Linked DNA regions of Fibrella aestuarina BUZ 2. The protein of the gene in region 1 binds, or shares a complex with, the protein of each later gene. Links are inferred from orthologs where the notes say so. Each region holds a gene or a part of one and is shown in the gene's direction. Other genes may lie near its edges.

Region 1 (8,269 bases):
AAACCCAGAAAAACCGATTAGCCAACGCCACCGGGCCTTTTTGCTTCGGAATCAGAAAGTAGCGAAACGACTTATAGCCACTCACGGCCGCGCCCACCCGCCCAATCTGTTCCTGCGATTGTGGCGGAAAGACGTCGAGGCCATCGCCCACATTGACAAGTTGGGGCGCCTGTATACTGGCAATATTACCCTGCCCTTCGATCCGAATATCGTAGCGCACACTCTGACCAACGCCCACTCGGCTACGGTCGGCTTCGTCGATCAGGCGAAATGAACCTACCGATACGGCCCCCGTTTGGCCGCTTCGGCCGGGTAGGGGCTGCACCATCACTTGCACGGGTTCACTCGTAAACGCCACCTCATCGGCCTGTGGGCTGGATGCCGTGGCCGCCCGCCCCGTTTGCGAGCCCGGCCCGGTCGGCTGAACGGGTGTGGGGCTCAGGCGCGACACCCGCAACGATACCGCCGGGAGCGTAATCGTCCGGGGGAGGCCGGTGCGAGTCGCCAATGGAAAAAACGTGGCCGAATAAACCGGGTACTCCACGTACCGCTGCCCGTTGAGTAGGGTAGGGCGGGGCCGCAGTTCGCTGATGTTGTCGTTTTCCTCCCAGGCGTTAACCGGCCTCAGTTGCCGGGTTAGCAACTCCACCTGCTGGGCCAGCCGGTCGAAACGCAGTTCATAGGGGTAGTTTTCGGCCACGTAAAAAGACACCCTGACATGCAGCCCCTGCCCGGTGTAGAGCCTGGTGTAATTTACGGTCGTCTGCAAGAAGGCCGTCCGTTTGTCGGTTTTTGCCTTGGCCAGGGCGGTTGCTGAGAGCGCCGATGTGGATGTGGCGGCGGTTGTGGAAGGCCGTACGATGAGTTGCGCGCCGGGTGAGCGCACCGTCTGCCCGTCGACGGTAACCGTAAAGGGAGCAAGCCGAAACGTACCTGGCTGGGTAGCCGCATAGGTCTGAACAACAACCTGACTAACTACCTCGCGGCCGCCAAATTCACTGCGGCTCGAACTGTACGACGTCCCCTGTTTGACGAAACCCGCAATGGCCGGAAAAGCGATAGTAGGGCGGGTTTCACTGTCTCGAACGATAATTGAAATGGTAAAGGGCCGTTCAATAGTAAAACTGGTTGCACTTAACTCGATAACAATTGGATTATCAGTGGATTGGGCAAAAACGCTGGTTTTCTCATGGAAATATAATGCAAAAACTAATATGAATATTCCAAGTTTCATATACATTTGTCAGCAACAAACTGACCGGAAGCCCGTTACAATGATAACGAGATTCTAGCTCAGTCTGGGCTGTTTCGAATTCCCTCTTTCCACCAGAGCCTTAGTCTTTAATCAAAAAAACGAATGCAGTATGGCCTCCATGCTTGAGTACGTTAAACTAATTCTTCAAAAGGTCAGCTTTGACCGTCAGTTGTTTGAAAAAGAATTAAAAAAAGCACTTCAGACCCTGGTAGGTGACGAAGTGAAGCAACTTAAACAGTGGTGTTATGCGCAATTTGGGCGGATGTATCGGGTCGTTTTGAACCGTTGTTTCTCGCGTACCCGACTGGCGTGATCATTGGATAGACTTGACAACCAGGCCTTCCCCAGCGGGGAAGGCCTTTTTATTAGTAACCCAACGCGTTGGCATAGCACCTGCCCGGCGTCCTGACAATCTGTCTGACACTGACCGGTTGGGCTGATTATTGCCAAGGCATAGGCTGACGGATTCGGAGTCACTAACCCGCCCCAAACCAGGGTAGGCGTGGGGTATGCCCGGTGGCCGTTAGCAGGTGTGTCCCAGTGGCCTACCAACATTCCCGGCATTATCTGTTAATTTTGTAAACGGAAAAGTAACGACGAGCTGATCAGCCTGTTGGCTTCGCGGATAGCCTGACCAGCCTCTTTATAGCTAAATGAGTAATTTCATCACGAAAAGTATCGCCAAACTATTTGGCACCAAGTCGCAACGCGATTTGAAAGAGTTGACGCCCTATGTAGAGCAGATCAACGCCGAGTTTGCGCGCTTGAAAGACCTCTCGAACGACGAGCTGCGGGCTATTTCGGCCCAGCTACGTACCCAGATCGCCGACGAACTGATGCCCATCGACGAGCAGATCGCCGGGTTGCGGCAGCAGGTTGCCGACGATCCCGATATGGACGTCGATCGCAAGCAGTCGCTGTTTAGCGAGGTCGACCGGCTCGAAAAAGACCGGAACAAAGAACTGGAGCGCGTGCTGTTGGCCATCCTGCCCCTTGCCTTCGCCGTGGTTAAAGAAACCGCCCGCCGCTTTGCGGAAAACGAGTCGCTCGAGGTAACCGCCACCGACTACGACCGTGAACTGGCGATGCGCAAGAAGAGTATCCGGATCGACGGTGACAAAGCCTATTGGGCCAACACCTGGGATGCTGCTGGTAACACCATCCGCTGGGACATGGTGCACTACGATGTGCAGCTGATCGGTGGGGTGGTGCTGCATACGGGTAAAATCGCCGAGATGGCCACGGGTGAGGGGAAGACGCTCGTATCGACGCTGCCCGCTTTCCTGAACGCGTTGGGCGGCCGGGGTGTGCACATTGTAACGGTCAACGACTACCTCGCCAAGCGTGACTCGGAGTGGAACGGCCCCCTGTTTGAGTTTCATGGCCTGCGCGTGGATTGCATCGACAAGCACCAGCCCAACTCGGAAGCGCGCAAAAACGCCTACCTCGCCGACATCACCTACGGCACCAACAACGAATTTGGCTTCGATTACCTGCGCGACAACATGGCCCGCACGCCCGACGAACTCGTGCAGCGGAAGCACCACTTCGCTATGGTCGATGAGGTTGACTCCGTGCTGATCGATGACGCCCGGACGCCCCTGATCATTTCGGGACCCGTGCCGCGCGGCGACGAGCAGGATTATGCCGAACTGAAACCCCGCGTGTCGCGCGTGGTGGAGGCCCAGCGCCGTCTTGTGAATGATCTGCTGGTAGAAGCCCGTAAGAAAATTGCCGCTGGCGATGAAAAGGAAGGCGGTCTGGCGCTGTTCCGGGCCTACCGTGGCCTACCCAAAAACAAACCCCTCATCAAGCTGCTCAGCGAAACGGGGGTACGTCAGGTGCTGCAAAAAACCGAAGGTATCTATCTGGCCGAAAACCAGAAGCTGATGCCCGAAGCTGATTCGCCCCTGTTCTTCACCATCGATGAACGTAACAACAGCATCGAGCTGACCGAAAAGGGAATCGACTACATCACCGGCAACGGCGAAGACCCGAATTTCTTTATCCTGCCCGACCTGTCGATCGACATCAACATGATCGAGAAGAGCGGCGATTTCAGCGAGCAGGAGAAAATTCTGCGTAAGGAAGCCGTGATCCGCGACTACGCCGTGAAGACGCAGCGCATCAACACGGTCAACCAGTTGCTGAAAGCCTACTGCCTGTTTGAGCGCGATGTGGAATACATCATTCAGGAAGGCAAGGTGAAGATTGTGGATGAGCAGACGGGCCGGATCATGGAAGGGCGCCGCTGGTCAGATGGGCTGCACCAGGCCGTGGAAGCGAAAGAAGGCGTGAAAGTTGAAGACGCCACCCAGACCTACGCGACCATTACGCTACAGAACTATTTCCGGATGTACCACAAGCTGTGTGGTATGACCGGTACGGCCGAGACGGAAGCCTCTGAATTCTGGCAGATCTACAAACTCGACGTGGTGGCCATCCCGACCAACCGCGCCATAAGCCGTAAAGATCAGGAAGACAAGGTATATCGTTCGGTTCGGGAGAAATACAACGCCGTCGTCGACGAGATCGTTGAACTGGTGGGCAAAGGGCGTCCGGTGCTGGTGGGTACCACCTCGGTGGAAAACTCGGAGCTGCTAAGCCGCCTGCTGACGTTGCGGAAAATCCAGCACCAGGTATTGAACGCCAAATACCACCAGCGCGAGGCCGAAATCGTGGCCGAAGCGGGTAAGCCCGGCACCGTAACCATCGCCACCAACATGGCTGGCCGGGGTACAGATATCAAGCTCACCGCCGAATCAAAAGCGTCGGGTGGTCTGGCCATCATCGGTACGGAACGCCACGAGTCGCGGCGCGTCGACCGGCAGCTACGCGGCCGGGCGGGTCGTCAGGGTGACCCAGGTACGTCACAGTTCTTCGTTTCGCTCGAAGATAGCCTGATGCGTTTGTTCGGGTCGGAGCGTATCGCCAAACTGATGGACCGCATGGGGCTGGAAGAAGGCGAGGTTATCCAGCACTCGATGATCACCAACTCGATCGAACGGGCGCAGAAGAAAGTTGAAGAAAACAACTTCGGCGTGCGGAAGCGGTTGCTCGAATACGACGACGTGATGAACTACCAGCGGACGGCCATCTACGACCGTCGGCGCAACGCCCTCTTCGGCGAGCGGCTTCCACTCGACATCGCCAATACCATGTATGACGTGGTGGAAGAGGTTGTCAACAATGCCGAGGGTGATTTCGAGGTGGTGAAACTACAACTGCTGACCAACCTCGGTCTCGACACGCAACTGTCGCAGGGTGATTTCTTCAAGCTGAAAAAAGCCGATCAGATCAACAAACTGTACAGCGAGGCGGAGCAGCATTACCAGGCCAAAAACCACGCGGTAGCCGAAAAAATGCTGCCCGTTCTGACGCAGGTGTTGGAGCAGCAGGGCCAGTTCATCAAGAACATCGTGGTGCCGTTTACCGATGGCGTCCACGACCTGCAGGTCGTAACTGACCTCCGGTTGGCTGTCGAAACGGGTGGCCGCGAAGTGGTGCGCGAAATGGAGAAATCGGTAACGCTGTCGCTCATCGATCAGGAGTGGAAAGAACACCTCCGCGAAATGGACGATCTAAAGCAGTCGGTACAGAACGCCGTATTCGAGCAGAAAGACCCGCTGTTGGTGTACAAATTCGAGTCGGTCGAGCTGTTCAAACGATTCCTCAGCAAAGTCAACTTCGACACGATCAGCTTCCTGGCCAAAGCCGATATTCCGGCCGAAGATGCGCAGGAGGTGCAGCAGGAAATCCAGTCGGCCCCGGCGCAACGCCGCCCCGAGCCGATGCCCGAACTGCACACCAATATCGAAGATTTCGACGACGATCATCTGGCCAGCGGCCCCGAAGAATATGCCCGCCGGATGGCGGCTAACAACGCGGCGGGGGCCGGTGCACCTCCCATGCCCAAGCAGTTGCCGGTTCGTAACGCCAAGATTGACCGCAACGCCCGCGTGACGGTGCAGTACATCGACGGCACGGTGAAGAAAGACGTGAAATACAAGAGCGTCGAAGCCGACATTATGAGCGGTAAAGCCATGCTGGTTGAGTAAACCTGTTTAATAGATACAATAGATACCAAAACGAAACCGGCCCCGACTCTTGCGAATCGGGGCCGGTTTCGTTTTGAGCAACTGCGCGCGAAGTCAACGGGTCGTTGTAAGCCACTCCAGTACATCGCGGATGCTGTCCAGTTGCACATACTCGCCCAACTGGTAATTGTCGGGCAGCTTTTCGAAGTGCCAGGTCGTGTGATACGGGATGTGAATGGCCTGCCCGCCTATGTTGACAACGGGCAGAATATCGGATTTAAGCGAATTGCCAATCATCAGGAAGTCAGCCGGTTCCACGGAGTAGCGCGACAGGATACGCCGGTAAGCGGCTTCGTGCTTTTCGCTTACGATCTCGACGTGACTGAAATACTGCCCCACCCCCGAACGGGCCAGCTTGCTCTCCTGATCAAGCAGGTCGCCTTTGGTCAACACCATCAATTCGTGGTCGGCACTCAGGGTCTGAAGCACCTCTTCCACGCCGTCGATAAGGGCAATCGGAAAGCGTAGCAGTTCCTTGCCCAAATCAATAATCTGCTGAATATGCGTGCCACGTACCTGTTCGTCGGTCAGGCGGATCGCCACTTCGATCATCGACAGCATGAAGCCCTTAGCCCCATAGCCCATCAGATGAAGGTTTTCGGCCTGTACGTCGATCAGTACCTGATTGATTTGGTCGTCGGTGCCGAACTGCCTGAGTAGCGAACGGAGCTCTTCTTCTGCCTCATCGAACAGCGGTTGATTGGCCCAAAGGGTATCATCGGCGTCGAAGGCGATTAACTTGGGAAACGGTCTCATACAGGTGCAAAAGTAGCGCAAGCCTGTCACCCGCCCACCACATAACCCGGCCCATTGACCCGAAAAGGAGGCATCGATCTGGCGTAGTTGAAGATAACAACGTACCCGAACACCGGTCATCGGCAACGAACAAATCGCGCCAGATCAGCAGGAGAACCGAGCCTTTGTCGCGGCACGATTGGGCGGTTGGCTGCGTTATATATATGTGGGGCCGCACTACTGGCCTAAACCCCTATGTATCTGATTATAAATAAGTTTGCGATCGGTGGGTTGGCGTTGGTTGGGCTCTTGTTCGGGGGCAGCGTGATGAATCCTACCGGCCCCGCCAACGCCCGAATCACCAGCCTCCACGTACCGCCTCTGCCCGCCGTCATCCAGCTCCGGCCCGAGCCGCTGCCCTTTACCCCAACAGAATTTTACGTAGCCGACGTGCTCGACCAACGGGCTGAGAAAACGCCTTTTGCCAACCTGATTCTGCGCCCTGATAAACCCGCTGAACCCGTTGATTTGCAGGGCGGAACAGGCCCGGCTTTGGAACAATACATTGGTCAGATTGTGCGCCGGAATACCAAATTGCGCCCGATTGTGCTGCGCGTAACGGCGGGTAAACTGATCGAAACCGCTGGCCCGCGCGGTAGCGTCAGCGGCAAACTCGCGCTCACGCTGGCCTTCGACGTGCGTCGTGAAGACGAAAATCTGTCGCTGGTCACCTTTCAGGGCAACGCCCGCTACCAGCGCCCCGTTGGCCAGACCGACGTGATTGAACGCACCATCCGGCAGAGCGTCAATGAGGGGCTGCGATACCTGAATAACTACATGAACAAAGAGGTCGACAACGTACCTGCGCTGGCGGGTAAACTGGCGGTATCGCTTACTGACGTGAAAACACGTACCCCCGCTAGCAGCGACACGGTCTTCTATGACCCCGACCGGCCCCTGACCTGGGATGATTTCCGGGCGTTACCCCCAGTCAACAACCGCTATGCCGCGCAGATTATGCCCGGTGTGTCGTATGAGGGCAAAAGTCAGGTAGAAAAGGGGACCGTCAACGTGCGGCTGAAACTGAAAGTGTTCATGCTGAAAAGCCAGTCGTGGGTTAAGCCCATCGGCCACAACGACTACGCCCTGAACCACGAGCAGCGGCATTTCGACCTTGCGCGGCTGGCGATGGAAGAATTCAAGCAGATTCTCAACCCCGACAGTCTGTCGCTCAATGATTACAACAGCAATATCCAATATCGCTACATCGAGATGTATCGGGAATTGGGGAAACGGCAGCAACAATACGACGACGAAACCCGCCACGGCATCGATGAGGGAGCGCAGGCTCGCTGGAACGCCCAGATCGACCGGGAACTGCGTCGGTATGGCTACAAGTAGCCTGCCCGCCAACCGAGACGTAGATCGTCAATGGCGATTTTAATATGTTGCCGATTTTGGCGACCACGATCGATCAATTTTGCCGAATTAGCTAAGTCGTTAAGCAAGACACGGTTTGTCATCGATTTTCAAGGTAAAGTCAGCCGTATGCCTGACTATTGCGTAAGCTGCCGATGATGACCGACTGATGCGCCCCCGTGTTCTGCACATTACAACCGCCCACCGCCCCCATGACCCCCGCATTGTTTACAAGCAATGCCCGGCTTTGGCCGACACGTATGAGGTTTGGTGCGCCATCCCCGATGCCGACCCGGCGGTGGCCCCGAACGTGCGGTTTATCACCCTGCCCTACTACGAGCAGGTTATCTGGCGCATCCTGCTCACCTGCCCGCTAATTGTCTGGAAATGCTGGCGGCTCCGGCCCGACGTGCTGCATTTCTACGTACCTGAGTTTATCCCGTTTGCGTTCCTGTTCCGCCTGCGTGGTACCCGGCTGATCTACGAAGTGCAGGAGAACCTATTCAAGAAAATGCACCTGAAGACCCGTAATAAAAGCTGGCTCCTCACCCGCGCCTTTGCCGGGCTTGATCAGCTTGCGCGGCGCTACTGTTACTGCGTATTCACCGAACACGGCTACCTGACCACCTACACCAACCTGCGGAAACCGTCGGTAGTGGTGTATAACTATGCTTCGCTGCCGTTGCTGGAGCCTTTCCGAAGCTCTTATAATCCACACACAGCGCCTTACTCGTTCTTTTACATTGGCTGGCTCAGCATGGAG
Region 2 (15,344 bases), 5.7 Mb from region 1 along the record:
TTTGCTTTCTACGTATCCGGGTCCGCCGCGTTTTCAATACAATGGGCACATGCAAACCATCGTACCCAGCCTGACGCGCCGCATTCCGGGCATCGTCTACAACCGGGAACGCCTCACCCTGAGCGACGGCGATTTCATCGACCTCGACTGGCTCCGCAAACCGCAGCATTTAAAACTGGTGGTGCTTACGCACGGCCTTGAAGGCGACAGCCACCGGCATTACATAAAAGGCACCGCCAAGTTATTCCACGATACTGGATTTGATGTGCTGGCCTGGAATTGCCGGTCGTGTAGCGGTGAAATGAACCGGGCGTTCAGGCTGTATAACCACGGCGAAATTGGCGACATCGGCGACGTAATTGCTCACGCGCTGGCACAGAAGGCCTACGAACAGGTGGTGCTGGTGGGCTACAGCATGGGTGGCAATATTTCGCTGAAATATGCCAGTGTGATGGGCGCGCAATTGCCCGCGGCGGTCAAACAGGTCGTTGCCGTTTCGGCCCCCGTGAATCTGATCACCAGTGCGCCGTTGCTCGATTTGCCCCGGAATAGATTTTACCGCAATCGGTTTATGAAAAAGCTCTGGGCGAAGATCAGCTACAAAGCCCAGCAGTTTCCCGGCCGGCTCGATCTGTCCCGGAAGGGTCAGGTACGTTGGTGGAAAGACTTCGACGATGCCTTTTCGGCGCCCGTCAATGGGTATCGCGACGCCGATGATTTTTACACGCAGGCATCGGCCATCCGCTTTGTTGACACCCTCGCCATTCCGGCCCTGATTCTGAACGCCCAAAACGACCCGCTGCTGTCGCCGGAGTGTTTTCCGCACGAATTGGCCCGGCGGATGGATAACCTGTATGTTGAAACGCCGCCCCTCGGTGGCCACGTCGGTTTCATGCTCAACGGCGACTTGCACACCTACGCCGAACGGCGGGCGCTGGCATTTGCTAATGGCGTTTGAGGTTTAAGGTTGGCTGACACGATCTACTCCTGTGTCAGCTACCTTAAACCTCAAACTTTAGACTTCAAACTCCTCAATTCGGTACCCAGACCGAATAACTACGGCCATTGACGGGGAAGCTACCAAAACCGCTGGCGTTGGTGGTTACCGTGCCGGTACGGTTGCCGGTTTTGTCGGTCAGTGTTGCGTTTTTGAAGGGGGTTGTTACGCCTTTTGTGCTGGCGCCGCTGCCGTCGTTCAGCATGACGAGCATGCCCTTGTGGGTCGTATCGCCCGCCCGCGAGTACACATAGACGTCGGCGTCGTTTACGCTGGTGTACTCGTAACCCGATCCGTAGCCATTGGCCTTCCGAATGTCGATCAGCTTTTTGATCTGTGCGCCCAGCCCATACTCGTAATAATCGCGGTAGAACACGCAGGGATACCCTTTGTCGCGGGTCAAGATGTAGGCGTAGGCCAGCATTTTCAGGTTAACCACCGGCGAGCGCAGCCCACCGGAAGGCGCATCGGTATCGTGGTTGTCAACAAACGAGACCGATAGCGAGCCATTGGCTTCGGTGAACCCCGCGAAGGCCAGCCCCCGCATATCCCAGGCCCCATTGCCGTTGCTCATGTTCACAAACGTGTAGTGGAGCGGTACGTCGAACAGGCTGGTGCGCCCACCCGTAGCGGCGGCGTAATCCTGTAGCCACTGCACATTATTGAACCAGGCTTCCGAGACGGCGAAGCGGGATGTGGTTTTCACCTGATCGAGCCAGTTGTTCAGGAAAGGCGTGTAGATGTGTTTTGTGGCATCGAGCCGGTATCCGTCGAGGCCCAGCTTGGTGGTGATCCAGTTGCCCCAGGTAATGGTCTCGTTAGCTGCCGAATTACTGCCGACCCCGTTGTTGTACTTGATTTCGCAGCCCAGCAAATTGTCGTAGGCATCGCCGTTGTTATACGAGGCAAAATCCCAGGGCTGCCACTGATTCCAGGAGCCGTCGCCGCGCTGGTACCCGCTGAAGAGCGTAGCATTCCACTTATAAGCGCTGTATGTATTGTTGCGGCCTGGATAAGAGAAGCCCGTATAGATATTCTCATTGTTGCGGTTTTCCGTATAATCAGCCCAGGTCAGGTGGTTCATCACCATGTCTTCATAGACCTGAATGTTCTTGCTGTGCAGCACCGTAATGGCCGATTGAAGCTGAGCCAATGTTCCATAGCGGGTAGCTACCGTACCTTTCTGGTTGAATTCGCCCAGGTCGTAGCGATCATACACGCCATAGCCAACATCGTCGACGCTCCCGCCCTTGTAAGCAGGCGGAATCCAGAGGGCCGTGATACCGGCTGTTTGAAGCTCGGTGGCTTTGGCTGCCAGGTTTTGCCACCACGTACCGGCCGTGGTCGTTTTGGGTACGTTCCAATAGAAGCCCTGCATCATCACGCCATTGACGACTGGCGCAGCAGCGCGTGCGTTACTTACCTTGGGTTGAAACTCGGGCGCGACCTGTGGTTCGCAAGACGTTAGAAACAGGCCTATTGTTCCTAATAGGGTTACTCCTGAAAGTGCGACTCTCATGCGTTCGTTTGTTAAATGGTTAAGGGTATAAGCGATTTGCTGCCGGTAAAACCAGTGCAACAAAATCGTCCAATACTACCATTTGGCTGAAACGACCGCGTCCCACTTTATATATGAACACTAAAGTGGTCATTCATGTGTCAATAGGCACTCTCGTGAAAAGCTGATTACGAGTTAGTTGGGTACGGCAGCTAACAGATTTGCTCGAAAGGTGGTACCTGGTAGCTACCGTGCCTGGCTGACCACAATCAAAAAGTGGTATGCATGAGCCGATAGTCATGTGTACGTGGTGCGGCTTGCGCTAGCAAAGACTAAAAGCTTTTAGCGCAAACAGCCAACCTAACAAGTTGAGTCCACTGCGCCCGTAGTTAGCCCGCATCCAGAGCCGACTCAACCGCGATGCGGTCGATGCATCCATCGAGTTAGCTTTTTCCAGTCGGATCGCCGTCGGGATAAAAAAGGCAAAGGTGCCGATGCGCTCGATGAGCATCAGCAGGGACGCCATCAACCACCAGGTTTGTTGTGGCGGATGAGACTGATACGCGTAATACAGATTGACCAGCGTAAGTACCGATAAAGGCATGGTAGTAACAAAGCCCCAAAAGCGTCGGCCTACGTCCATTCGTTGCATGGCTGCTGTATCCACCCGGTAGCCCACGCCTGATTGAGGCTGAAACCACAGGGGCAAAACGATGCGGGTTTCGTAGAGCCCGGCTCCAAAGGCGATGCCGAGGTTCACGATGAAAAGTAGTAGGAAGAACGTAGGAAGTTGACTCATGTGATTGGCCTGTTAACGATTGATCGACTCGTCAAACCTACGCTTTCGGCAGGCCTGATACCGCCAAATGAGCGTGAACCTAGGCTTACAGCCAATAAAGCTGGCTACCCGCCCGACGAACCTTAGTCACGATGAGTATTGGTCTGAGCCAAAGCCGCTGGGTACGTGGGAAGTAGCATCCAACAGATTCTGGAAAATTTTTCTCATTCTCAATGTTTTTCGATAATAAATAACTACTTTTGCAGTCCCAAATGCGATAGCAAAAGGAAACGACATAGAAGCGGGTGAAGGTCCTGAACGGAAACCACATCTGATTTTTTCAGGGCGGTGCGCACATTGTTGCCATAGGCCCTAGGAGGTCAGGTACGTTCATAGCTGACCTCTTTTTTTGTGCCTGAAAAACAGACCGTTGGATAAGCGACTCCTTTTTTCTACTTTTGCGCTCCCGTTTTGGGCGGTACGGCGCTCCGTACGAGTTTAATCAATCGTTCACCTGCTTTTAACTAACAGATAATGTCTGGTTTAATTGGTAAAAAGATCGGGATGACCAGTGTGTACAATGCGGACGGGCAGGCTCTGGCATGTACGGTAATTGAAACTGGTCCCTGTGTCGTTACCCAAGTCCGCACCAAGGACAAGGATGGCTACGAAGCTATCCAATTGGGTTTCGGCGAAAAGAAAGAAAAGAACACCAACAAGCCGATGTTGGGCCACTTCAAAGCGGCCAACACGACGCCCAAGCGCAAGCTGGTTGAATTCAAAGAATTCGAGCAGTCATTTGATCTGGGCACTACGTTGCAAGTGGGCGACGTATTCGGTGAGGGGGATTTCGTCGACGTAGTCGGTACGGCTAAGGGACGGGGTTTCCAAGGTGTAGTAAAGCGCCATGGTTTTGGCGGGGTTGGTGGCCAGACACACGGTCAGCACAACCGGCAGCGGCACCCGGGTTCAATCGGGGCCTGCTCGTTCCCCTCGCGTGTGTTTAAAGGGTTGCGCATGGCTGGCCGGATGGGCGGTCACCGCGTAACGGTGCAAAACCTGCGCGTGCTGCGTGTGATGCCCGATCAGAACCTGCTCGTTGTGAGTGGTTCAGTACCGGGTGCTAAAAACTCATTCGTCATTATCGAGAAATAGGCCGTCATGGAAGTCATCGTATATAACAGCAAAGGCGAAGACACCGGCAAGAAAGTCGAGTTGTCGGATGCCATTTTCGGAATCGAGCCGAACACGCACGCGATTTACCTGGACGTTAAGCAGCACCTGGCCAATAAGCGGCAGGGTACGCACAAAACGAAAGAGCGTGCCGAGAGTGCCCACTCGACCCGGAAACTCAAGAAGCAGAAAGGTACGGGCGGCGCCCGCGCCGGTAGCGCCAAGTCGCCTGTCTTCATCGGTGGTGGTACCGTATTTGGTCCTCGCCCCCGTGATTACTCGTTCAAACTGAACAAGAAAGTAAAGGCGCTTGCCCGCCGCTCGGCACTGGCTGCAAAAGCACAGGCCAACAACGTATCGGTACTGGAAAGCTTCACCTTCGACGCGCCCCGTACCAAAGATTACGTAGCCTTCCTGAGCGCTCTGTCGCTGGCCGACAAGAAGACGCTGCTCATTCTGCCCGACGTTGATACCAACGTAGTAAAGTCGAGCCGTAACGTTCAGAAAGCCCGTGTCATGACGGCTTCGCAGGTGAACACCTACGATCTGATGAACGCCGACCAACTGCTGATCAGCACCGAGGCGCTGGATAAACTGCAAACCCTCTTAGCGAACTAAATCATGGACGTATTGAAAAGACCGATCGTCACCGAGAAGATGTCCGCTCAGAACAAGCTGGGCAAATACGCCTTCGCGGTTGATCCGAAAGCCAATAAAATTCAGATTGCTCAGGCCGTTGAGCAACTGTATGGCGTAAACGTGACAAGCGTTAACACCATGCGGACCCTCGGCAAGAAGCGGTCAAAAAACATTAACGGGCGCGTTGTTTCGGGCCGTGCCCCGCTCGTTAAGAAAGCCATCGTGACCGTCGCTGAAGGCGAAGTGATCGACATTTACGGAGACCTATAGCCTCATCCCATAGGCTGACAAACCGAACACTATCATGGGTGTAAGAAAATTAAGACCAGTAACGCCAAGCATGCGCTTCCGGGTTGCTCCCGATTTCAAGGAGCTGACGACCGATAAGCCTGAAAAGAGCCTGCTGGAACCTCTCAAAAAATCAGGTGGCCGGAATGATTCAGGCCGCCGGACCATGCGCTACATCGGCGGTGGTCACAAACGCATGTACCGGATTATCGACTTCAAACGCGATAAATTCGATATGCCTGCTACCGTACTCTCGGTTGAGTATGATCCGAACCGTTCGGCCCGTATCTCACTGGTGCAGTATGAAGACGGCGAAAAGCGGTACATCATCGCGCCGCAAGGCATCACCGTTGGTCAGATCGTACGGTCGGGCCTGGACGGTGTAACCCCCGACGTTGGCAACACGCTGCCGCTGGGCAAGATGCCAATCGGTACGATCGTTCACGCGATCGAATTGCAGCCGGGCCGTGGTGCCTCAATGGCTCGTTCGGCCGGTACGTATGCGCAGCTGGTAGCTCGTGAAGAGCGTTACGCTGTTCTGCGTCTGCCGTCAAGCGAAACGCGCCGGGTACTGAATACCTGCCTGGCAACGGTAGGTACGGTATCAAACTCCGACCACATGAACGTGACGATGGGCAAAGCCGGTCGGGTACGTTGGCTGGGTCGTCGGCCGCGCACACGTCCTGTAGCCATGAACCCGGTCGATCACCCGATGGGTGGTGGCGAAGGTCGGGCCTCAGGTGGTCACCCGCGCTCACGCAACGGTCAGTTTGCCAAAGGTCAGAAGACTCGCAGCAGGAAGAACCCGTCTAACAAATTGATCATCAGCCGTCGTAAAAAGTAAGCAGTAAATGGCACGTTCCTTAAAGAAAGGCCCATACATTGACTTCCGCCTCGACAAGAAAGTGGAGGTGCTGAACGAATCGGGCAAAAAATCGGTGATCAAGACCTGGTCACGCCGGTCAATGATCTCTCCGGATTTCGTGGGCCACACCTTTGCTGTGCACAATGGCAATAAGTTTGTTCCGGTCTACGTGACCGAGAACATGGTTGGTCACAAACTGGGTGAGTTCTCACCAACTCGCAACTTCCGTGGTCACACGGCTAAGAAAGACAAAGGCAAACGGTAAAAAGCACGGGGCTTAGGGCCTAAGGCTACGGGTTATGAAGACCCCTCGCCCCAAGCCCCACGCTCCACGCCAAAGAAACATGGAAGCAATAGCTAAGCTTAAAAATGTACCCTCATCACCGCGCAAAATGCGGTTGATCGCCGATTTGATTCGGGGTCAGCGCGTAAGCCGGGCGTTGGGTGTTCTGCGGTTCCAACCGCAAGCCGGTGCTGCCGTACTGCAAAAAGTCCTTCTTTCAGCAGTGGCCAACTGGCAACAGAAATACGAAAACGAGCGCATCGAAGACGCCGACCTGTACATCAAAACGATTTTCGTTGATGGTGGCACGATGCTGAAGCGTCTGCGCCCTGCTCCGCAAGGTCGCGGCCACCGGATTCGGAAGCGGTCGAACCACATCACTATCGTCATCGATAGCAAGGTGCAGGGCCTGGAAGCAGTTGAAACCGCAACCGAGTCATCTGAAAACGCATAAATCGAATGGGACAGAAAATTAATCCAGTAGGTCTCCGGCTCGGCATCGTTAAAGGATGGGATTCGAGCTGGTATGGCGGCAAGGAGTTCTCGGACAAACTTGTTGAAGACCAGAAAATCCGCAAATACATCTCGGCGCGTATTCCGAAAGGAGCTATCGCCCGCGTTGTGATTGAGCGTACCCTGAAGCGTATCACCCTGACGATTCATACGGCCCGCCCGGGTATCGTGATCGGTAAAGGGGGCGGTGAAGTCGATAAGATCAAAGAAGAACTGAAAAAGATCACGGGCAAAGACGTCCAGATCAACATCTTCGAGATCAAACGTCCTGAAATCGACGCGAAGCTGGTTGGTGAAGCCATCGCTCAGCAGCTGGAAGCGCGGATCTCGTTCCGTCGTGCCATGAAGCAGGCGATCAACTCGGCGCTGCGCGTTGGTGCCCAAGGCATCAAAGTGAAAGTATCGGGCCGGCTGGGTGGTGCTGAAATTGCCCGCTCAGAGCAATACAAAGAAGGCCGTGTGCCCCTGCACACCCTTCGCGCCGACATCGATTACGCCCTGTCTGAAGCGCAAACCGTATACGGTAAGATCGGCATCAAAGTATGGGTCTTCAAAGGTGAGTTGTATGGCAAGCGCGACCTGTCGCCGGCTGCTCTGATGTCGCAAGCTTCGGCTGGTGACCGGGCGGGTGGAAGCTCAGATCGTGGCGACCGTCGGGGTCGCGACCGTGGCGATGAGCGCGGTGGCGATCGGGGTGGCCGTGGCCGTGACCGCAACAGCAATGATCGCGGTGGCAACAACAACAATAACCGCGGCGGTGGCAATACCAACAACCGTGGCGGTGGCAATAACCGTGGCGGCGGTGGTCGTCGATAGACATCAGCGAATCGTAGGGCGGCCTTAGGCCAACGTACCTGAACCAACCTACGATTTCTTAACTCACTATAACAGCAATGTTACAGCCAAGAAGAACCAAATTCCGGAAGATGCAGAAAGGCCGCATCAAGGGGCTCGCTACACGCGGCCACCAGATCGCCTACGGTACTTTCGGTATCAAATCCCTCGAACCGGGCCGTATCACCGCCCGTCAGATCGAGGCCGCCCGTATCTCGGTTACCCGCGCGATGAAACGTGAAGGCCAGGTATGGATTCGTATTTTCCCCGATAAGCCGATTACCAAGAAGCCCGCTGAGGTGCGGATGGGTAAAGGTAAAGGTGCCCCCGAGTATTGGGTAGCCGTTGTGAAGCCTGGCACGATTATGTTCGAAGCCACTGGTGTTCCCCTCGAAACCGCTCAGGAGGCGCTGCGGTTAGCCGCCCAGAAACTACCCGTTCGTACGAAATTCATCGTTCGCCGGGATTATCAAGAAGAAGAGGCATAAGCAGGACGCACGATAAGCCATGAAAAAAGCAGAAATCAAAGCCCTGTCGGTCGAGCAGCTCCAGGAGCAGATCAGTGCCGAAAAATCGCAATTGCAAAAGCTCACGTTTGCCCACGCGGTATCTCCCATCGAGAACCCTATGCGGATTCGTGAAAGTCGCAAACTGATTGCCCGGTTGTATACGGAGTTAACCCAGAAGCAAACCCAGGCCTAATCAATAGCCACGCATCGCTATGGAATCACAACAAGAGCAAACCCAGCCGCAGGCAGAAAAGGCGGCAGCAGTTGAGCAGACTACCGCTCAGCGGGGTGCCCGGAAAGAGCGGATCGGAAAGGTAACGAGCAATAAAATGCAGAAGACCATCACCGTTGCCGTTGACCGGAAAGAGAAGCACACCAAGTATGGTAAATTTATGACCAGCACCACGAAGTTCACGGCACATGACGAGAACAACGAGTGCGGTATCGGCGACACGGTTCGGATCATGGAGACCCGCCCGTTGAGCAAGAATAAGCGTTGGCGGTTAGTTGAAATCATCGAAAAAGCGAAGTAACGAGCCATGGTACAGCAGGAATCAAGATTAGGTGTTGCGGACAACAGCGGTGCGAAAGAAGTGCTGGTGATCCGGGTGCTGGGCGGTACAGGCAAACGTTATGCATCGCTGGGCGACAAGATTGTCGTGACGGTGAAAGCAGCCATCCCCTCAAGCAACATGAAGAAAGGCACGGTATCGAAAGCCGTTGTCGTTCGGACAAAGAAGGAAGTACGTCGGAAAGACGGTTCATATATCCGCTTTGAAGACAACGCAGCCGTGTTGCTCAACAACAACGATGAACCGCGCGGTACGCGCATCTTCGGCCCTGTAGCTCGCGAACTTCGCGAGAAGCAGTTCATGAAGATCGTTTCGCTGGCCCCGGAGGTTATCTAAACCAGACGATACAAGATGGAAAAGAAAAAAGTAGTTGTTCCTCACAAATTCCACATCAAGTCGGGTGACACCGTTGTTGTGATTTCTGGGAACCACAAAGGCCAGCGGGGCGTAGTGAAAGAAGTGCTCCGCGACAAAGACCGGGCTAAGGTGGAAGGCGTGAACATGATCACGAAACACATCAAGCCGACGGCACAGACACCCCAGGGTGAACTGCGGAAAGAAGAGGGCACGATTCACATCAGCAACCTGATGCTGGTTGATCCGGCTACTGGCGAGCCTACCCGCACGGGTCGTCGCCTGAACGATAAAGGTAAGTTGCAGCGCTTCTCTAAGAAGACCAACAACCTCATCTAACGCCCAGTTGTGTTCGACCAAACACATTAAACGGACAAAGACATGGCAAGCACGCCACGATTGAAAGAGAAATACGCAAACGAGGTTGTCGATAAGCTGAAGGAGAAGTTCGCCTACAAATCGGCGATGCAGGTTCCCCGGCTTACCAAAATCGTTGTAAACAAAGGCATCGGTGCCGCCGTCGCTGACAAGAAACTGGTTGACGTTGGCGTTGACGAACTGACGACCATCACGGGTCAGCGGGCCGTTGCCACGATTGCTAAGAAAGCCGTATCAAACTTTAAGCTCCGTGAAGGTATGCCGATCGGTGCGAAAGTAACGTTGCGCGGTGACCGGATGTATGAGTTCCTGGATCGTCTGACCTCGGTGGCGCTGCCCCGCGTTCGCGATTTCAAAGGCATCAGCGACAAAGGCTTTGACGGCCGGGGTAACTATACCTTCGGTGTGAAAGAGCAAATTATCTTCCCCGAGATCAGCATCGATAAAGTGGCTCGTATCTCAGGTATGGATATCACGTTTGTGACAACGGCTAATACTGATGCTGAAAGCATCGAATTGCTGCGCGGTCTGGGTCTTCCGTTTGCCGACAGCAGCAAAAAATAAAAACGAACCATGGCAAAAGAATCACTCAAAGCCAGAGAGCGTAAGCGCCAGGCTCTGGTTGCTAAATACGCAGCAAAGCGGACTGCTCTGAAGGCCGCAGGCGATTATGTTGGCTTAGACAAATTGCCGCGTAATGCCTCGCCGGTACGGTTGCACAACCGTTGCAAACTGACTGGCCGTCCTCGTGGCTACATGCGTAAGTTCGGTATCTCGCGCGTAACCTTCCGCGAGATGGCCAGCGCAGGTAAGATTCCGGGTGTAACGAAGGCAAGCTGGTAAGGTTTTATTTCTCAAACAGTTTCCGTACTTTTGCAAGCCTTTTTCGAAAACAGGCAAGCAAGTAACTCCTTGCAGAAATGAATACAGATCCGATTGCAGACTTTTTGACCCGCGTCAGAAACGCCATCCGTGCCAAGCACCGGGTGGTTGAGATCCCTGCATCCAATATCAAAAAAGAAATCACGAAGGTGCTTTTCGACAAAGGTTTCATTCAGAACTACAAGTTCGATGAGACGGGTCCTCAAGGTACCATCAAGATTGCGTTGAAATACAACCCGACCACGAAGCAGCCAGCTATTGTTGATCTGCAACGGGTAAGCCGCCCAGGTCTGCGTCAGTACACCGGTGCCACCTCGATGCCCCGCATCCTGAATGGCCTTGGTGTTGCGATCGTCTCTACGTCGAAAGGCGTAATGACCGACAAAGAAGCGCGGACGCTCAACGTAGGCGGTGAGGTGTTGTGTTACGTTTATTAAGATCGAAAGAGCACTATGTCACGCGTAGGTAATAAAGTAATTGAACTGCCTTCAGCCGTAACGCTGTCAGTAGATGCTGATAACGTGGTCACGGTGAAAGGCCCTAAAGGTAGCCTCTCGCAGCCTATCGACCGGGATATCACCGTATCGCTGGACGGTACGCAGGTGAAGGTAACCCGCCCCACTGATCAGAAGCGCCACAAAGCCATGCATGGCTTGTACCGCGCGCTGGTCAACAACATGGTGACGGGCGTTAGCACTGGCTTTAAACTTGACCTCGAAATTATCGGGGTTGGTTACAAAGCATCCGTGAATAACAACATTCTGGAACTGAACCTCGGTTATTCACACAACATCTTCCTGGCTATTCCCTCGGAGATTAAAGTGACGACCCTGACCGAAAAAGGGCAGAACCCTAAAGTGTCCCTGGAAGGTAGCGACAAGCAACTGCTGGGCGATGTGGCGGCCAAAATCCGTTCACTGCGCAAAGTTGAGCCTTACAAAGGGAAAGGTATCCGGTTTGTGGGTGAAGTTGTTCGCCGGAAAGCGGGTAAATCAGCAAGTAAGAAGTAATCGGTGCCCATTTGGTCGGTATCAAATAACATGGCAACTAAACAAGAAAGACGTCAGCGGATTAAGTTTGGCATCCGGGCAAAAGTATCCGGCACGCCAACCCGCCCCCGTCTCACTGTATTTCGCTCAAACAAGGCGATCTACGCTCAAATCATCGATGATGAAGCTGGCCGGACGCTAGTATCGGCTTCATCCGCAGAGTTGAAGACAGAGGTGAGTGGTTTCACCGTTGACACGGCGAAGAAAGTGGGTCAGCGGCTCGCCGAAAAAGCTGCTGCTCAAAATGTACAGTCGGTGGTTTTCGACCGGAACGGCTATTTGTATCACGGCAAAGTGAAAGCTTTAGCCGACGGTGCCCGGGAGGGTGGCCTCAATTTCTAACAGAATGGTATCGAACGTAAGACCTTCAAAAGTAAACGAGGCTGACCTGAAAGAACGCGTAGTAGCGATCAACCGGGTAGCCAAGGTAGTAAAAGGTGGTCGTCGCTTCAGCTTCGCGGCGATTGTCGTAGTAGGTGATGGCAACGGCGTGGTTGGTTACGGTCTGGGCAAAGCCAACGAAGTAACGGACGCAATCACGAAGGGTGTTGAAGACGCGAAGAAGAACCTGTTTCAGGTGCCTCTGCTGAAGCGTACAGTACCCCACGAGATGGAAGGCCGCTTTGGCGGTGGGTTCGTACTGGTTAAGCCGGCAGCCCCCGGTACGGGTGTAATTGCAGGTGGTGCTATGCGCGCCGTTCTGGAGAGCGCCGGTATCCACGACGTATTGGCGAAGTCGAAAGGCTCGTCGAACCCGCACAACGTGGTGAAAGCAACGATCGACGCACTGATCAAGATGCGTCTGCCTCACCAGGTTGCCTTCCAGCGTCAGGTTTCATTGAAGAAAGTGTTCAACGGTTAATCAAGACGAAACATGGCACGGGTACGCATCACTCAGGTACGTAGTACCATCAAACGCCCTAAGACGCAGAAACTGGCGATCCAGTCACTGGGTCTGGGCAAGATCAACCGGAGCATCGAGCTGGAATACAATCCGTCGATTGCTGGTGTCATCCGCAAAGTGGAACACCTGGTTGTTGTTGAAGAAATTTAAATTTCATAACTGACAATGAATCTCAGTAATCTAACGCCGGCAAAAGGGTCAGTTAAAGAGCGCAAGCGAGTCGGTCGCGGTCAAGGTTCCGGAAAAGGCGGAACCTCAACTCGTGGCCACAAAGGTGCTCAATCACGCTCTGGCTACAGCCGCAAATTGAACTTTGAAGGTGGTCAGATGCCCCTTCAGCGTCGTGTGCCTAAGTTTGGCTTCAAAAACCCGACGCGTGTTGAATACAAGCCTATCAACCTTGATGTGCTTCAGGCATTGGCTACGGATGCTAATGCAACCGTTATTGACTTCGCATTCCTGCGCGAACATGGTTTCGCTGGCAAGAATGACCTCATCAAAGTATTGAGCCGTGGTGAGGTAACGACTGCTCTTAACGTAACGGCCCACGCCTTCTCGGTAGCTGCGAAAGAAGCTATTGAAAAAGCAGGCGGGACCGTAACGGTCATTGAGCAAGTAGCCAAAAAAGAAGAAGCCTCGAACTAACCTATCGGTAGCCGCGTACAAGTTGTATGAACCGTTTCATCGAGACTATTAAGAATATCTTTTCAATTGAGGAGTTGAGGACACGTATCCTCAACACTCTTTTGTTTATAACGGTCTTCCGGCTGGGTACGCATATTGTGCTCCCTGGTGCCGATCCGTCGCGACTGAATGTACAGACGAACGGACTATTAGGCCTGCTAGACGCTTTTGTTGGCGGTGCCTTCAGCAAGGCATCGATTTTTGCGTTGGGTATCATGCCGTATATCTCGGCATCGATCGCCATTCAGCTTCTGACGCTGGCGCTTCCGTATTTCCAGAAAATGCAGAAGGAAGGCGAATCAGGTCGTAAAAAGCTGAACCAGATCACTCGGGTGCTCACGATTGCCGTAACGGCTGTTCAGGCCATAACATACATTCGGACGACCATCCCTGCTGAAGCCTTGTTAATCGACCGTACGCTCTTCACCATTTCTTCGGTGTTTGTGCTCACGGCCGGTACCATCTTCTGCATGTGGTTGGGCGAGCGTATCACGGATAAAGGCATCGGTAACGGTATTTCCATGATCATCATGATCGGGATCGTATCGCGTCTCCCGGGTGCAATCATTGGTGAAGCGCAATCACGGGGTACGTCGTCAATCTTCATTTTCTTCCTAGAAATGGTGGCGCTGTTTTTCGTGATCATGGGTGCCGTCTTGTTAACACAGGCTGTACGCCGGATTCCGATTCAATACGCCAAGCAGGTTGTCGGTAATAAAGTTGTCGGTGGTCAACGGCAATACTTACCACTCAAGCTGAACGCTGCCGGTGTAATGCCGATCATCTTCGCGCAGGCGTTGATGTTCATTCCTGGCTTTGTCTTCCAGATGGGGGCTGAGAAGAGCGAAACGATGGCCACATTGAATAGCTTGTTTCAGGATTACACGTCGTGGCCCTACAACCTGCTGTTCGCCTTCTTAATTATCGTCTTTACGTTCTTCTACACGGCTATCTCGGTAAACCCGACGCAGATCTCCGATGATATGAAACGGAGTGGTGGGTTTATTCCGGGCGTTAAACCGGGTCTTGCTACGTCTGAATACATCGGTACGGTGCTCGATCATATCACGTTACCCGGTGCGGTTATGCTGGCGGTTGTGGCTATTCTGCCCTCGTTTGCTAGCCAGCTTGGTATGACGTCAGCATTTGCTTCCTTCTTCGGGGGTACGTCGCTGCTGATTATGGTGGGTGTGGTGTTGGATACGTTGCAACAGATTGAAAGCTATCTGCTGATGCGTCGTTACGAAGGTCTGATGCAGTCGGGTCGGGTTAAAGGCCGCACAGAAGGCGTGACTGTTTAAAACAATGACGATTACCTTACGCAGCGACGAAGAAATCGAGATCATCCGGCAGAACGGTCAGTTGTTAGGAAAGACACACGCCGAGGTTGCCAAGCTGATCCGTCCTGGTATTACTACGAAGGAACTGGATACGGTTGCCCAGACGTTCATCAAGGATAATGGCGGCATTCCCTCGTTCCTGAATTTTAATAACGGTACGCCTACTCGCTTTCCTGGTGCGTTGTGTATCTCCGTAAATGACGTTGTCGTGCATGGCTTTCCAAGTCAGTATGAGTTGAAAGATGGTGACATCATTTCGGTCGACTGTGGGGTTTTCCAGCACGGGTTCCATGCCGACAGTGCTTATACGTACCCGGTAGGTGAGGTGAGTCTGGGTGTTCGCAAGTTGCTGCTTCGGACGAAAGAGTCGCTCTACAAGGGTATTGAAAAAGCGATCGACGGCAACCGGATTGGTGATGTCGGTTACGCCGTACAGAGTTATGCCGAGCATCACGGGTACACCGTCGTTCGCGAATTGGTGGGTCACGGGGTGGGCGAAACCCTTCACGAGGAACCACAAGTGCCGAACTATGGAAAGCGTGGTCAGGGTGTCAAGCTCAAGTCAGGTATGGTCATTGCCATCGAGCCAATGATCAACTTTGGTAAGAAAAGCGTGGTCCAGGAGAAAGATGGCTGGACGATCCGGACAATGGATCGGAAGCCATCGGCTCATTTTGAGCATACGGTGGCCGTGCGCCGGGGGAAGGCCGACATACTAACCACGTTCGAATACATCGAAGCGGTTACGGCGGGAACCAACATGGAAATCGAGTTGAGTGCCGCAGTAGCGGCTTAACAGCTATA

What was found.
Region 2: the proteins of secA (region 1) and secY are in contact, whole or in part, in a crystal structure (PDB 3DIN), measured with the Thermotoga maritima proteins. The link is inferred for Fibrella aestuarina BUZ 2 from one-to-one orthologs. Residues at the interface, in WP_004082002.1 of Thermotoga maritima: Glu261, Ala262, Arg263, Lys300, Ala301, Arg302, Thr303, Ile304, Ile305, Leu323, Tyr324, Asp325, Pro326, Val329, Ser330, Tyr333, Ile336, Lys340, Phe345, Val349, Glu363, Phe364, Tyr374, Ser375, Gly376, Gly377, Glu393, Ile395, Thr482, Ser483; in WP_004081795.1 of Thermotoga maritima: Glu108, Gly109, Glu110, Glu111, Ala236, Glu237, Arg238, Arg239, Ile240, Thr241, Ile242, Gln243, Tyr244, Ala245, Arg246, Arg247, Val248, Thr249, Gly250, Arg251, Arg252, Val253, Tyr254, Gly256, Ala257, Ser258, Thr259, Tyr260, Leu261, Pro262.

What each region holds. Positions count from the first base shown.
Region 1 is NC_020054.1:803,856-812,124, forward strand. Bases 1,555-5,513 are described here. They hold secA (preprotein translocase subunit SecA), read left to right. Parts: upstream 1,555-1,908; coding sequence 1,909-5,313; downstream 5,314-5,513. Other genes in these bases: FAES_RS03165 (hypothetical protein), read left to right, coding at 1,555-1,568; FAES_RS03175 (HAD family hydrolase), read right to left, coding at 5,407-5,513. Outside these bases: FAES_RS03160 (BatD family protein), read right to left, coding at 1-1,234; more of FAES_RS03165, read left to right, coding at 1,365-1,554; more of FAES_RS03175, read right to left, coding at 5,514-6,108; FAES_RS03180 (DUF922 domain-containing protein), read left to right, coding at 6,343-7,488; FAES_RS03185 (glycosyltransferase), read left to right, coding at 7,676-8,269. UniProt on the Escherichia coli protein: Required for protein export, interacts with the SecYEG preprotein conducting channel.
Region 2 is NC_020054.1:6,553,494-6,568,837, reverse strand. What follows is about bases 12,553-15,344. They hold secY (preprotein translocase subunit SecY), read left to right. Parts: upstream 12,553-13,187; coding sequence 13,188-14,501; downstream 14,502-15,344. Other genes in these bases: infA (translation initiation factor IF-1), read left to right, coding at 15,344-15,344; map (type I methionyl aminopeptidase), read left to right, coding at 14,506-15,336; rplO (50S ribosomal protein L15), read left to right, coding at 12,682-13,161; rpmD (50S ribosomal protein L30), read left to right, coding at 12,553-12,666. In the rest of the region: FAES_RS27270 (YheT family hydrolase), read left to right, coding at 1-958; FAES_RS27265 (alpha-amylase), read right to left, coding at 1,032-2,516; FAES_RS27260 (anthrone oxygenase family protein), read right to left, coding at 2,818-3,294; rplC (50S ribosomal protein L3), read left to right, coding at 3,808-4,428; rplD (50S ribosomal protein L4), read left to right, coding at 4,435-5,064; rplW (50S ribosomal protein L23), read left to right, coding at 5,068-5,355; rplB (50S ribosomal protein L2), read left to right, coding at 5,390-6,217; rpsS (30S ribosomal protein S19), read left to right, coding at 6,225-6,503; rplV (50S ribosomal protein L22), read left to right, coding at 6,583-6,975; rpsC (30S ribosomal protein S3), read left to right, coding at 6,981-7,850; rplP (50S ribosomal protein L16), read left to right, coding at 7,928-8,356; rpmC (50S ribosomal protein L29), read left to right, coding at 8,376-8,570; rpsQ (30S ribosomal protein S17), read left to right, coding at 8,590-8,910; rplN (50S ribosomal protein L14), read left to right, coding at 8,917-9,285; rplX (50S ribosomal protein L24), read left to right, coding at 9,301-9,642; rplE (50S ribosomal protein L5), read left to right, coding at 9,685-10,245; and 7 more genes. UniProt on the Escherichia coli protein: The central subunit of the protein translocation channel SecYEG. Consists of two halves formed by TMs 1-5 and 6-10.